DNA from 2 places in the Sphaerisporangium sp. NPDC049003 genome. Region 1 is predicted to be linked to the other one. Evidence: predicted binding sites of a transcription regulator. Region 1 holds the regulator's gene; the other holds the start of a gene.
What was found. The regulator HrcA, encoded in region 1, represses chaperone genes, less so after heat shock. The targets are predictions, from matches to a motif close to TTGGCACTCTCNNNNNGAGAGTGCCAA.

Region 1 (4,186 bases):
CCTCCAGCGTGACGGCCTCCTTGTCACAGGCCACCACGGCCCCGCAGAAGCCGCCCTCGGCGTCCTCCACCACGAGGTCGGGCTCGGCGGGGACCTGCGGGATCTTCCCGCGTAGCGGCCTCCGCCAGTCGCCGGCCAGAACGTCCCGTCCGTAGTCCCGCATACCTGGGCACGCTAGCAAAGATCACGCTCCGGGCGGCGTGCCCTGCGGCCACGCGCCACCGTAGGAGGCGGCGGCCCGGCGCTTGCGGGCGCGGCTGCGCCGGACGAGCACGACGATCGTGGTGACGACCGCGAAGACGAACCCGGCCAGCGGGATGAGGACCAGCGAGGCCACTCCACCGGCCAGCGCGCCCGTGCTGCCGGCCAGCGACTTGCCGACACCGAACAGGACCTGCTTGCCGTCCGACGCGTCACAGCTGATCTTGTACGTGCCGGCCGCCGGGACGCCGATGGTGAACAGCGACTCCCAGAGCCGCCCGTCCGCGGTGACGGTCTGCTTGGACGTCGGCTTGGTGAGGTCGGCCTTCTTGCCCTCGGCGTTGAGCGCGAAGCAGGTGACCTTGGCGGGCCCGGACGTCGAGGCGTACAAGATGGGCTTGTCCGCGGGGTCGATCGCCGCGGACACGCTGCCGCCGCTCTCGAAGGTCTGCGTCGGCGCCGCGTCGTTGAGGGTCTTGGACACCCCTCCGGCGAAGCCGGCGACGCCCACGACGACGCAGACGATGGCGATGAGCCAGGCCAGCACGATCCACAGCACGCGGGGCCGGATGGGGCCGGGGGCGGAGTGAGCAGGGGACCCGTAGGGCCGCTGCTGCGAGCCGGGCGGCGGGGGAGGCGGCGTGCCGTACGAGGGGCCGTAGGAAGGGCCGCCCTGAGGGGCGCCCTGAGGCGCGTCGTACGAGGGGCCCGACGGGGCGCCGTACGAGGGGCCCGACGGGGCGCCGTACGAGGGGCCCGACGGGGCGCCGTACGAGGGGGCCGCCGGGGTGCCGTACGAGGGGGCCGCCGGGGTGCCGTAGGAGGGGGCGCCGGGGGAGTTGCCATATGCGGGCGATCCGTAGGAAGGGGCGCCGCCGGCGGGCGCGCCTACGGACGGGGAGCCGGGCAGGGGACCATGGTCGCCGGGGGAGTTGGGACGCGGAAGCCTGGTGGTCGCGTCGTTCAGCCGGGGGTCGTTCTCACTCATGTACCAGAGTGTGGAGGATCCGACTTGCCGAGCGATAGCAAGTGGCTTGACCCTGACTAGGGGAGGTCGTGCGTATGGGTTATCGCACCCTGTCGGCCGGAGCCGTACACTTGGCACTCGGGAACACAGAGTGCCAGACCAGGTGTTCACGCAGGCACGAACGCAGGGCAGGGAGGTGAGCACGTTGCTCGATGAGCGTAAGCTCGCAGTTCTGCGCGCCGTTGTCGAGGACTACGTGTCCACCAACGAGCCGGTCGGGTCCAAAGCGCTCGCGGAGCGGCACAATCTGGGGGTCTCTCCGGCCACCGTGCGCAACGACATGGCCGTGCTCGAAGAGCAGGGTTACATCACGCAACCCCACACCAGCGCGGGTCGCGTGCCCACCGACAAGGGCTACCGGTTGTTCGTCGACCGGCTGTCCCAGATCAAGCCGCTGTCCGGCGCCGAGCGCCGGGCCATCGAGACCTTCCTTGCGGGCGCCGTCGACCTCGACGACGTCGTGACCCGCACGGTGCGGCTGCTCGCGCAGTTGACTCGGCAGGTCGCCGTGGTGCAGTATCCATCGCTGATCCGTTCCACGGTCCGGCACGTCGAGCTCGTGCCGCTGGCCGAGCGGCGGATCATGCTGGTGCTGATCACCAACACCGGGCGGGTCGAGCAGCGAGTCGTCGACCTTCCCGATGTGGTGGAGGACGACCGGATCGCGCATCTGCGGGCGGTGCTCAACGCCTGCCTCGACGGATGCCGCCTCAACCGCGTGCCAGAGACGGTGGCCGACCTGCACGGCCGGCTTCCCGAGGAGGACCGGCCGGTGGCGACCACGATCCTGTCCGTTCTCCTCGAAACCCTGGTCGACCGGCACGACGAGAAGATCGTCTTCGCCGGGGCCGCCAACCTCGCGGGCGACTTCAGCGTCGGCCTGCGCGAGGTCCTGGAGGCTCTGGAGGAGCAGGTCGTGCTCATGCGGCTGCTCGGCGAGGCGGGCGACTCGGCCGCGCTCACGGTGCGGATCGGCTCGGAGAATCCCTACTCCGGGCTTCACGGCACCTCGATCGTCGCCGCCGGATACGGTTCGGGCGACAATGAACTGGCTCGGCTCGGAGTGCTGGGCCCGACGCGAATGGACTACCCGGTGACTATGGGAGCGGTGCGCGCAGTCGCACGCTATGTCGGCCAGATCCTGGCGGGGTCCTAGGTGGCCCGCGACTATTACGGCATCCTCGGGGTCCGCCGTGACGCCAGCCCGGATGAGATCAAGAAGGCGTATCGCCGCCTCGCGCGCGAGCTCCATCCCGACATCAACCCCGACCCTGAGACGCAGGAGCGCTTCAAGGAGATCAACCAGGCGTACGAGGTCCTGTCGGACCCGAACAAGCGCCAGATGTTCGATCTCGGAGCCGACCCCTTCGGCGGCGCGGGCGCCGGCCCGGGAGCCGGTGCGGCCGGCTTCGGCGCGGGCTTCCCGTTCAGCGACATCATGGACGCCTTCTTCGGCGGCGGTGGCGGGTCCCGCGGGCCCCGGTCCCGGGCGAGGCGCGGGCGCAACGCGACGATCCGCGTCGAGCTCGACCTGGCCGAGTCGGCGTTCGGCACCACGCGCGAGCTGGTGGTCGACACCGCCGTGCTGTGCGAGATCTGCCACGGGTCGGGCGCGGCGTCGGGCACCCACCCCGACACCTGTGACATGTGCCACGGGCGCGGCGAGATCTCGCAGGTCACCCGGTCGTTCCTCGGCCAGGTGATGACCGCTCGCCCCTGCCCGCAGTGCGGCGGTTTCGGGTCGATCATCCAGCATCCCTGCCAGGAGTGCTCCGGCGACGGGCGGGTGCGCACCCGGCGCACGATCAAGGTCCGCATCCCGGCGGGCGTCGAGGACGGCACCCACATCCAGCTCGCCGGAGAGGGCGAGGTCGGTCCCGGCGGAGGCCCCCCCGGAGACCTGTTCCTGGAGATCGTCGAGCGGCCTCACGAGATCTTCGAGCGGCGGGGCGACGACCTGCACTGCACGGTCCAGATCCCGATGACCGCGGCGGCGCTCGGCACGATCCTGACCGTGGAGACGCTCGACGGCGCCGAGGAGATCGACGTGCGGCCCGGCACCCAGGCCGGTCACGTCCTTCCCCTGTACGGCCGGGGCATCCAGCGGCTCAACGAGACCGGCCGGGGCGACCTGCTGATCCACGTGAACGTGGAGACGCCCACCCGCCTCGACCCGGCCCAGGAGGAGTTGCTCAAGGAGCTGTCCAAGCTGCGCGGCGAGGAGCGCCCCCCGGGCAAGTTCGCCCCCGGGCAGCAGGGCTTCTTCTCCCGCCTCAGGGACGCCTTCAACGGCCGCTGACCCCTCGGAGCCAACACAAGGCACCCGCCGGACTCGGCACGTAAGGCATTCGCCGGAGCCCGTACGGCCCGTGGTTCGCGGAGGTCGTGCGGGCGTGGCTAAGGTTTGCGGGTGAGCGTCCCCGTCTTCCTCGCCGACGACCTGTCCGGGCAGGAGATCGTCCTTTCCGGCCCCGAGGGGCGGCACGCCGCCACCGTGCGGCGGTTGCGCGCCGGTGAGCGCGTCGACCTGACGGACGGCAGGGGCGCGGTCGCCGAATGCGTCGTGCGCGACGTCGCCAGGGACTCCCTCCGGCTGGAGGTCCTCGGCCGTCGCACGGTGCCGGCGCCGGCCCCGCGCCTCGTGGTCGTCCAGGGCCTGCCCAAGGGCGACAGGGGCGAGCTGGCGGTCGAGATGATGACCGAGGCCGGGGTGGACGTCATCGTCCCCTGGGCCGCCGCCCGGTGCGTGACCCAGTGGAAGGGCGACCGCGCGGGCAAGGCGCTGACCCGCTGGCGCTCCACCGCCAGGGAGGCCGGCAAGCAGGCCCGGCGGTTCCACCTGCCGGAGGTCACCGAGCAGGCCACGACGGCCGAGGTGGCCGCTCTGCTGCGGGGCGCGGCCGTCGCGGCCGTACTGCACGAGGAGGCCGAGGCGCCCCTGTCCCAGCTCGCCCTCCC
Region 2 (4,186 bases), on a different contig from region 1:
GCGACGGGCCTGACGCGCTCGCTCACCGAGTCGATGCGGTCGACGATGACGGCCACGCGGTCGCCCACCCCGTCGACGCGGTCACGCACGACCTCCACGTGCTGGGCCAGGCCCTCGGCCCACGCCGGAGGCCGGGTCGCCAGCTCACCGAGCTGGCCGCCGACGGTCTCAAGGGCGCCGCTCAGGCCGCCCAGCTCGCGCTCACGGACCTCGCGCAGCAACCACTCCATGCCTTCGAGCCGCTGACGGATCTCGTCGAGCACCGCGCCCTGGGTGCGCTGCTCGTACACATGGTCCTGGGCCGCCCTCGCCAGGAGCTCGCGCATCCGGTCGGAGATGGCGGTCTGGCTTCCCGCCTGGAGGAGGGTGTGGTTGGAGTGATCCACCGAAAGCTCCTTCACTCGCGGGCGGCCGGCCGCACTGCGGTGGGATTGGTCCGGTTGTCTGGCGTGACGAATAAGGCGGGTCAGCCATCGATCAGGCGAAAATCCCGCGCTGGCCAACTGTAGTCGCTCGTCAGGCGAATTTCGGGGCCGACTTTAAAACTTCGTGATAATCGTGGATTGCCCTGGAATAGTCGTTTATGCAGGTCAGGCGGGTTGGCAAACAAGTGCGAAAGGACGCTCGCCGATGCGGGTAAGAGCCACGACGCACGATTTATCACCAGAAAGGCGCAAATCCTTACGCAGGCGTTCCAGGTCGACGGCGGAGCCGCGCTTCTTGAGGGTCACCGCGCCGATGCGGCGCTCGCGAAGGGCCGCGCGCAGCCTTTTGAGCGAGAACGGCATCGTCTCCAGGACCTCGTACCGTGAGGCCCACGGCGTGACGGCGGCGGTGTCGCCGGTGATGTAGGCGATCTGCGGGTCGAGCAGGTGGCCGTTCACCAGCGCCGCCACCTCGGCCACCAGGTGCGACCTGATCGCGGCGCCGTCCGGCTCGTAAAGGTATCTGGCCACCGGCCCCTGCTCGGCCTGCCCGAGGGACAGGTCGGGGGTCAGCGTCTCGCCGGAAGGCAGCATCGTCGCCCTTCGGCCGAGCTCCTCCGCCTGCGGCTGGGCGAGGGCGCCGGTCCACAGGACGGCCTCCTTGACCTCGCCCCGGTAGGAGACCCACTCGGCCTCCGCGCCCGGCGGGATCAGCTCGTACGGGATGCCGGGCGCGACCTTCAGGCACGCGGCCCGTGCCCGTGCCTGAAGGCCGAGGACCGCCGGCCACGGCGGGGAGTACGCCATGGGGTCGAACACGCGCCTGCTGGCGGACCTCCTGGCCGGGTCGGCGAACAGCACGTCGTAGGCCTCCGGCTCGACCTCGGCGGCGTCGGCCGTACGCACCGTGACGTGGTCGCCGAGCTCCAGCGCGACGGCGTTGGCCCGCGCCACCTCCACGGTGAGCGGATCGAGGTCGACGGCGTCGACCTCGCAGCCGGCGCGTGCCATGGCGATCAGGTCGCCGCCGATGCCGCAGCAGGCGTCGGCCACCCGTGTGCCGGGCGGCAGCCTGCGGGCGCGGTGGGCGGCCACCTCGGCGCGGGTCGCCTGCTCCAGGCCGTCGGGGGTGAAGTACATGCGGGCCGCGTCGGGGCCGAACTTGACGGCGCCGCGCGCCCGCAGCCGCGCCTGCGTGAGCGCGGCCGAGGTCAGCGAGGCGTCGTAGGTCTTCCTGAGGCGGCTCGCGGCCAGGACCGGGTCGGCGCCGCCGGCCACCGCCTCCACGGCGTCGCCGAGGGCCTTCTGCCCGCGTGTGGTCAGCAATTCGCGGAAGGCGTCGAGGTCCACGTCTCCCGACGCTACCGCGTGCCGGGAGGTCCCAGGGAAGGAGCCGGTAACCTGGCGGACCCGGCGCTCAGGCGGACATTTCGGGCGAGCCGCACATCGGCCGGGGCAGGTATCGGAACCGGACTGACCAGGGACGGCCTGTCCGTGTTGACTGAGTCGGCGGCCTTGCATACTGTTCAGTGTTGGCACTCGCCTAGTGAGAGTGCCAAGTCAAAAATGCGACGAGGCAGGTCTGACACCCGCGACGGCAGGCCGCTGGTCGCCTCTTCAGCTCATCAACACAATCTGAAGGGGAGGTCCGATCGTGACGACCGCCACCAAGGTTCCCGTTAAGCCGCTCGGCGACCGCATTGTGGTCCAGCCGCTTGAAGCCGAGCAGACGACCGCTTCCGGTCTGGTCATCCCAGACACCGCCAAGGAGAAGCCGCAGGAGGGCAAGGTCCTCGCGGTGGGCCCCGGCAACTGGGACGAAGACGGCGAGAAGCGGATTCCGCTCGACGTCAAGGAAGGGGACATCGTCCTCTACAGCAAGTACGGCGGTACCGAGGTCAAGTACGGCGGCGAGGAGTACCTCGTTCTCTCCGCCCGTGACGTTCTCGCGATCATCGAGAAGTAAAGCCCCGGGCGCGCAAGCGACCATCAGTACGGAGCCTTACAAAAAATGCGTGTCAAGCCCCGGGCGCTTCGGCTGAAGGCCCGGGGCTCTGATGCTGAGAGGACCTTAAATGCCGAAGACCCTGGAGTTCGAGGAGGACGCGCGTCGCGCTCTTGAGCGTGGCGTGAACGCTCTCGCGGACGCCGTCAAGGTGACCCTCGGGCCGCGCGGCCGGAACGTCGTCATCGACAAGAAGTTCGGTGCGCCCACCATCACCAACGACGGTGTGACCATCGCCCGTGAGGTGGAGCTGGAGCGGCCGTACGAGAACCTCGGCGCGCAGCTCGCCAAGGAAGTCGCCACCAAGACCAACGACGTCGCCGGTGACGGCACCACCACCGCGACCGTGCTCGCCCAGGCGATGGTCCGCGAGGGCCTGCGCAACGTCGCCGCCGGCGCCTCGCCGCTGTCGCTCAAGCGCGGCATCGACCTGGCCGCCCGCGCGGTCAGCGACCGCCTGCTGGAGCTCGCCCGTCCCGTCGAGGACAAGAAGGAGATCGCCAACGTAGCGACGATCTCCGCCCAGGACGCCAAGATCGGCGAGCTGATCGCCGAGGCGTTCGACAAGGTGGGCAAGGACGGCGTCATCACCGTCGAAGAGTCCAACACCATGGGCCTTGAGCTGGAGTTCACCGAAGGACTCCAGTTCGACAAGGGCTACCTGTCGCCGTACATGGTGACGGACCCCGAGCGCATGGAGGCGGTCCTCGAGGACGCCTACGTCCTGCTGAACCAGGGCAAGATCTCCTCTATCGCGGAGTTCCTCCCCCTGCTTGAGAAGGTCGCCCAGACCAAGAAGCCGCTCTTCGTGGTGGCGGAGGACGTCGAGGGCGAGGCCCTGGCCGTCCTGGTCACCAACAAGATCCGCGGCACGTTCACCTCGGTCGCCGTCAAGGCTCCCGGCTTCGGTGACCGCCGCAAGGCCATGCTGCAGGACATCGCGATCCTGACCGGTGGCCAGCTGATCTCCGAGGAGCTCGGCCTCAAGCTCGACAACGCCGGCCTCGAAGTGCTGGGCACCGCCCGCCGCATCGTGGTCACCAAGGACGCCACGACCATCGTCGACGGCGCCGGCGACCCGCAGGCGGTCCAGGACCGCGTCCGCGAGATCCAGCACGCGATCGAGCAGACCGACTCCGACTGGGACCGCGAGAAGCTCCAGGAGCGCCTCGCCAAGCTGTCCGGTGGCATCTGCATCCTCCGCGTCGGCGCGGCCACCGAGGTGGAGCTCAAGGAGAAGAAGCACCGTCTTGAGGACGCCATCTCCGCGACGCGCGCCGCGATCGAGGAGGGCATCGTCTCCGGCGGTGGCTCCGCGCTCGTGCACCTGTCGAAGGACCTGGACGACCTCGGCCTCACCGGTGACGAGGCGACCGGTGTCGCCATCGTCCGCCGGTCGCTCGTCGAGCCGGCCCGCTGGATCGCCGAGAACGCGGGCCACGAGGGCTACGTCGTCACCGCGAAGATCGGCGAGCTGCCCGCCGGCCACGGCCTCAACGCCGCGACCGGCGACTACGGCGACCTGATCGCGCAGGGCGTCATCGACCCGGTCAAGGTCACCCGCTCGGCCGTGCAGAACGCCGCTTCCATCGCCGGCATGCTGCTCACGACCGAGGTCCTCGTGGTCGACAAGCCCGAGGAGGAGGCCCCCGCCGCCGGGGGGCAGGGTCACGGCCACGGACACGGCCACTGAACCCGATCATTCGGCCCGAAGTACGGCCCGCGCCTCATGGAGGCGCGGGCCGTACTTTTTTGT

Region 2: groES (co-chaperone GroES) is a predicted target of HrcA. The motif match lies at 1,958-1,984, and genes of this name have one in related genera.

What each region holds. Positions count from the first base shown of each region.
Region 1 is NZ_JBICTU010000002.1:112,772-116,957, reverse strand. Features, by position in the region: gene ACGFIV_RS02480 (DUF3097 domain-containing protein) at 1-163, opposite strand, end outside; gene ACGFIV_RS02475 (hypothetical protein) at 185-1,189, opposite strand; gene hrcA (heat-inducible transcriptional repressor HrcA) at 1,374-2,384, shown strand; gene dnaJ (molecular chaperone DnaJ) at 2,385-3,527, shown strand; gene ACGFIV_RS02460 (16S rRNA (uracil(1498)-N(3))-methyltransferase) at 3,639-4,186, shown strand, end outside.
Region 2 is NZ_JBICTU010000014.1:53,398-57,583, forward strand. Features, by position in the region: gene ACGFIV_RS17100 (hypothetical protein) at 1-386, opposite strand, end outside; gene ACGFIV_RS17105 (class I SAM-dependent methyltransferase) at 591-1,775, opposite strand; gene groES (co-chaperone GroES) at 2,077-2,391, shown strand; gene groL (chaperonin GroEL) at 2,501-4,123, shown strand.